DNA from 2 places in the Paenibacillus sp. GXUN7292 genome. Region 1 is predicted to be linked to the other one. Evidence: riboswitches for the same ligand, from Rfam matches in the RefSeq annotation. Region 1 holds a riboswitch; the other holds the start of a gene.
The links. Region 1 has a riboswitch for ZMP and ZTP ahead of ACRRU2_RS09570 (bifunctional 5,10-methylenetetrahydrofolate dehydrogenase/5,10-methenyltetrahydrofolate cyclohydrolase). Riboswitches for the same ligand answer to the same signal wherever they lie in the genome.
Positions count from the first base shown of each region.

Region 2: another riboswitch for ZMP and ZTP. It lies ahead of rpiB (ribose 5-phosphate isomerase B); the one in region 1 lies ahead of ACRRU2_RS09570 (bifunctional 5,10-methylenetetrahydrofolate dehydrogenase/5,10-methenyltetrahydrofolate cyclohydrolase).

Region 1 is NZ_JBOZWO010000008.1:75,796-78,925, forward strand. Features, by position in the region: gene ACRRU2_RS09560 (alcohol dehydrogenase catalytic domain-containing protein) at 1-88, shown strand, start outside; gene ACRRU2_RS09565 (cyclodeaminase/cyclohydrolase family protein) at 171-806, opposite strand; gene ACRRU2_RS09570 (bifunctional 5,10-methylenetetrahydrofolate dehydrogenase/5,10-methenyltetrahydrofolate cyclohydrolase) at 799-1,662, opposite strand; ZMP/ZTP riboswitch at 1,737-1,820, opposite strand; gene ACRRU2_RS09575 (DeoR/GlpR family DNA-binding transcription regulator) at 2,578-3,130, shown strand, end outside.
Region 2 is NZ_JBOZWO010000033.1:1,091-4,220, reverse strand. Features, by position in the region: gene ACRRU2_RS21600 (lamin tail domain-containing protein) at 1-1,344, shown strand, start outside; ZMP/ZTP riboswitch at 1,410-1,490, shown strand; gene rpiB (ribose 5-phosphate isomerase B) at 1,617-2,057, shown strand; gene ACRRU2_RS21590 (TIGR01440 family protein) at 2,114-2,689, shown strand; gene glyA (serine hydroxymethyltransferase) at 2,756-3,130, shown strand, end outside.

The sequences.
Region 1 (3,130 bases):
CAGCACTGCAGACCAACTCGCCAAAGTTATGGAAGCTGCAGCAGCACACAGAAGCTGGGAAAAGACGATTATTCATTTTGAATGGTAACAGTCCTAATAATTAACCTTACTAATAGTACAAAGAAGCAGATGGCGATATCTGCTTCTTTGCGTTTGGCTCATAGGCTGGATCAGTTTGCTATACGCTGGCGAGCAGCCTGAATAACGTTATGCTTCAAAGCTGAGATTTCTTGCATGAGGGAGGAGGCTTGAAGCGCATACTGATCTTTAAGCGCGTTATCCTTTAAGGCTTGGATATTGATCTCGACGGTCAGAAGTGCGGATTGTGCAGCTGCCTCCAGCAAAATAGCGCCGATTCCCAGATCGGAGATAACGTTTCGGTTAGCCTGCGCAGTGATGCTGCTCGTTAGCTGAAGTCCGTCCTTGCAGGCTTCAATAAGATGGAGAGGGACGAGCAGCGCTTGTATGGTTGCTTCCTGCAAAGCTTGTTTTCTTGCAAGCTTTTCTTCAGCAGAATAGCATTTTAGCTGCAAAATGTTCATGTAGGCGTTAAAACAGGCGATATCCTTTGCCAGCAATTTCTCGCTTTCCTGGATTAAGCTGTACATGCCTTGAATCGCTGCAGTAATTTCGGGCTCATAAGCAGCAAATTTTTCTCCTTGTGACAAATTGCCAACCATAGCTGTCATTGATGCACCAAGAGCCGCGACTAATGCTGCAACGCTCCCGCCGCCTGGAGTCGGCTTTGCGCTGGCGGCGTCGGCAACAAACTGGCGAATGGATTGCTCCCAAATGCGATTACTCATTGGACTCCGCCTCCTGTAGCTGAAGCATAACCGCTTGCATTAAATTATTGAACAATATGGCGGTTGTTAATGTTCCGACACCGCCTGGAACAGGGGACATCGCTTCTACGCAATCCGCCGTTTCTTTAGCAACGTCGCCGGCCATCTTGCCATCGCTGTCTTCATTAATGCCCGCATCGATAATAACAAGCTTAGAATGTACGAACGCAGGCACAATCATGCGCGCTTTGCCGACTGCGACAAAGGCGATATCAGCCTGTGCTAAGTGTGAAGCGAGATCGGCGGTATGGGAATGACATACTGTAACGGTTGCATTTTCACGCTGCAGCATATGAAATAAGGGCATGCCAACCGTTTGGCCGCGTCCGACCAAGGTGACATTTTTGCCATACAAGGAATAGCCATAATGCTTAAGCAGCATAATGCATGCTTGCGGGGTTGCAGGATATAATCCGGGAGCGCCTGTCATTGTCGCAAGTTTATTAGCTGGTGTGACACCGTCAATATCCTTCATGGGAGCGATAGCAGCTTCTACAGCGGCTGTTGAAATTTGCTTTGGAAGCGGCAGCTCGACCATAATGCCATGCACATTTGTATCCATGTTAAGCTCATGAATAAATTGGAGCAATGCTGCCTCGGCGGTATTTGCTGCCAGGGTGTGCAAAGTAAACTGTACCCCTAGCTTCGAAGCGAGCTTATGCTTGGCCTGCGCATAGTAAAGGGAGGCGGGATCGCCTTCTACAAGAATAACTGCCATTTGCGGATTTATATTCTCCCTTTGCAATTGCTCAACTTGCGTTTTCATTCGTTCATACATTTGTTCTGCCGCATCTTTTGCCTTCATTAATAACGTCATCAATCTGCCTCCTTCATAATGAAATACAAAAAAAAGCATCATCGAGCACACAGCAAGCGCGTGGCATCGATTGACACTTTTCCCCAGGCGAACGGTATATTTATGCTGCATGCTCCCTTGTGGTCAATTCCACTGCTTCGCCAGTTACATACAGCCTGCTTTAATTCTAATATGCTTATCGTATCAAAATTGCAAGAAAAAGCAAATAAGAATGAGTTATGAATATAGTGCTTCTTTACAAAAAATATAAAATGGAGCGGCTTAATAAGCATAATGAGCAAAAAAAAGCGTATATAAAATTAAATAATGTACTAATAAAACGAGTGGATGTATTGTCAAAATAACGACAAACATCAAAAAACAATAAAAATATTGGATTGGATATTAAAAGAGACCATGTTTCCATTAAACTGTTCCACTTCTATTTCATTACACTGAGTGTAATTGATATAGGTTAATGGATTGAATTCGTCAAACAGGAATTGCAGCAACGTGCACTAGCATTCATTTTAATAGTCGAAAGCAAAGGATTATGGAATGAAGTGGAAATAGAGTGGAGAAAAGTATCCCTATGAATTCTGCGAATTTAGTTTTGTTAAGCAATTGTTAATGCGAATGTTTTATTTTTTGATGTTTGATATTGATTTTTGTTATTTAATGATGTTTAATTGTAATAACGAGTGTAAGTTGCGAATATTAAACAATGTAACCCTTTACAATTTATTAATAATTCTTATATTCAACAATTGGCGAAAACAAACGATAGAGGCATTGGTTGTAATTAACAATCAAAAAAAGTTTGTAGAATGTTCTTGACAGATCTATTGCGTGAATTTATTCTTTAATTAAGCAAAAGAAAGCTTAAATGAACATTTATGAACATTTTGTAAATCCGTTTGTAAAGGAGGGGTATTGGTGTTAGCAGTTGAAAGAAAAGCGCGAATCGTAGAATATGTGCGGAAAAACAGAGTCGCTACGATATCTGAACTGGCTAATGAATTTTCTGTTCATGACGCAACGATACGCAGAGATTTGTCGGAGATCGAACAAGAAGGTCTGCTTAAACGAACGCACGGAGGTGTGACGATCGATGAGTGGGCTAACGTCGAGGCTTCCTTCAACGATCGCTTCAACGATCAGCTTGATCAGAAGATGCGCATCGGCAAGCGTGCAGCAGAGCTTGTTAAAGACGGCGAGCATATCATTATTGATTCGGGCACTACGACGCTTCATATCGCCAAAAATTTAGTTCACCGCACGAATCTTACTGTTGTAACTAACGATATGAACGTTGCTGCTGAACTGCGAGATTCGCCGGGCATTAAAGTAATTCTAACAGGCGGCGATCTATATCCCTCAAGTTATATGCTTAACGGCATGTTTACAGATCGAGTGCTGGAATCGCTTCACGTACACAAGGCATTTATCGGGATTCCGGTCCTTCATTCCAAATTGGGCTTAATGCATC
Region 2 (3,130 bases), on a different contig from region 1:
ACGAGTGATTTTGCGCTGGCTGCTTCGATAGATGCGGGCAACTATGTCAATAGCGGAAAAATTCAAGTCATGGTGCAGGATTTAATCCCTGCGCGCAGCCAGTATGATTATACTTTTGTCGTTATGCCGGACACGCAGCTTTATACAGAAATATATCCGTCTCATTTCCAGGACCAGGTCGAATGGATTCGTGATAATAAGACGGCCATGAACATTCAATATGTCGCGCATGTTGGGGACATCGTTAACACAACACCGAATTTGGATCAATGGAACAGAGCTGACCAATATATGCAGGTGCTGGAGGATGCGAATATTCCATACGGCGTTGCGGCGGGCAATCATGATGTTCATGATGGCGGCGTAACAGGCGAGCCGCCTGACTATACGCTGTTCAATCAGTTCTTTGGCGAAAATCGCTTTAAGGACAAGCCATATTACGGCGGATCTTATTTGGATAACCGGGGTCATTATGATCTGATTTCCGCAAGCGGCAACGATTATATTTTTGTTTATGTAGGCTGGGGACTTGATCAAGGCACAATCGACTGGACCAATGAGGTGCTTCAGCAATATCCTGAACGCAAAGGCGTCATCGTTACGCATGAATACTTGAATGCGCAAGCAGCGCGCTCAGCCACAGGAAACAAGCTGTATAATGAGGTAGTCGTGCCGAACTCCAATGTCGAGCTGGTTATTAGCGGACATTTTACTGGCAGTGCAGTCCGTAGCGATGCAATCGATGACAATAAGGATGGCATTGCAGATCGTACCGTGCATCAAATGCTTGCAGATTACCAAGGTGTCGGTGAAGGAGGCTCGGGTTATTTGAAGCTTCTCCATTTCGATACGCAAACGAATCGGGTATATGTGAACACCTATTCTCCCGTGCTTAATGATTATAACTACTACGAGCCTGCGAAGGATGAGTGGACGCTGACTATGAACTTGGCACCGCTTGTAAAGCGGGTAGCTACAGACAAATTCGAGGTGCGCGTATTGACCGATGAGCAAATTGGCAGCACTGTGCAAGCGGCAAGCGGCGCGACAGCTCAAGCAGCTTGGAATGGACTTGCGGCCAATGCGACCTATTATTGGTATGCAGTTGCAGAAGATTTATTTGGAGGCCGTACCGCATCCTCGCTTTGGAAATTCCAAACAGGAGCTGGGGCAGCGCTGTTAGGAGAACAAGAACAAACGATTGATGACAATGCAGAAGGGCAAGCGCCGGACGGTGAGGGCGACGATCAAGCGCCAGTGGAAGAGGAAGTACCTGATCAGGATGCCGGGAAGAACGGCGAAGATGCAGGGCAGATGGGAGAAGAGACTAGTCCGATTGCCTAATCTGCAGAATAGCCTTTTAAAGGATTGATTTTTGTCAAAATATCAGCTATGATGAAATCAAATTAAGACCTCGATGTAACTGGCGACGGAAGTGGGTAACCACGGTGGAGCATTGGGGTATACGGCCGGTCGCCTGGGCAAAGAGCAAGCATGCTTTAGCATGTTTTGCTCTTTTTTCGTTTTTCTGTCGAAAAAAAGGTATACTAGCATCATCAGGACAACCAAGTTTCATGCAACTATTACATCAAATGAATACAAGGAAGGTGCTTATGATGAAAATTATGATTGGAGCCGATCATGGCGGCTACCGTTTGAAAAATGAATTGATTTCTTTTATCGAATCGCTGGGTCACACTGTAGAGGATGTTGGCAGCAACTGCGATCAATCGGTTGACTATCCTGATTACGCACTTCCGGTATGCACAGCAGTTGCAGAAGGGAAAGCAGACCGCGGCATTCTAGTATGCGGCACTGGCATCGGCATGTCGATAGCTGCTAATAAGGTAAAAGGCATCCGCTGCGCGCTTGTGCATGATTTATTTTCAGCTAAAGCGACTCGAGATCATAATAATACGAATGTGCTTGCTATGGGCGAGCGTGTTATCGGGCCTGGACTCGCACAGGAAATTGTTCGGGTATGGCTGGAAACACCATTCTCCGAAGGCGAACGCCACGTAGGACGAATCAATAAAGTAATGAGCATCGAGCAATAGAAGCTCATTAGGAATAAGCAACTTTTCTATCTTTGATTAGCAAAGGAGCTGACAGGATGAGCAGGAATCAGGTTTTTGAACATAGCGAGATGGCTAAGCAGGTTGAAAGCATTATATTGGAGCTGGCCGCAGCTGGCAGTTTGTCCGCAGATCAATTGCTTGTCATAGGAGTAAGTACCAGTGAAGTAATAGGCAAGCATATCGGAACTAGCGGGACTCTGGAAGCAGCAGAGCAAATATATGCTGGTGTGGAAGCGGCGCGTTCGGCAATTGGCTTTTACCCTGTATTTCAATGCTGCGAGCATTTGAACCGCGCGCTGGTGCTGAATAAAGCAGCGGCCATACGATATGGTCTCGAGCAGGTACATGCAGTTCCAATACCAACAGCAGGCGGCTCGATGGCATCATATGCTTACCGTCAGCTGGACGATGCGTGTTTGGTGGAGGAAGTGCGGGCACAGGCGGCAATCGATATTGGCGACACTCTTATTGGTATGCACGTGAAACGGGTAGCTGTTCCTTTCCGTCCATCGATCAAATATATAGGGGAAGCAAGAGTAACTGCTGCTTACGCGAGACCTAAGCTAATCGGCGGTGCTAGGGCAGTATATGCATTGCCAAGCGAATGCTAGGAGAAGTGTAATAGCAAAAAAATATAAGCGATTTTAAAAAGCTGCAATTATGAGGAGGATATTCAAATGGAAAATTTGCGTAAACAGGATCCAGAGGTTTTAAAAGCAATGGGACTTGAGCTTAAGCGTCAACGTGATAACATCGAGTTGATTGCTTCGGAGAACATTGTAAGTGAAGCGGTAGTAGAAGCGTTAGGTTCAGTGCTTACAAATAAATATGCGGAAGGCTATCCGGGCAAGCGTTTCTACGGCGGTTGTGAGCATGTAGACATCGTTGAGGATTTGGCTAGAGATCGTGCTAAAGAACTATTTGGCGCTGAGCATGCTAACGTTCAGCCTCACTCTGGAGCTCAAGCTAATATGGCTGTGTATTTGGCAGCATTGCAGCCTGGCGACACGGTTCTAGGCATGAACCTGGCACATGGTGGTCACTTGACTCAC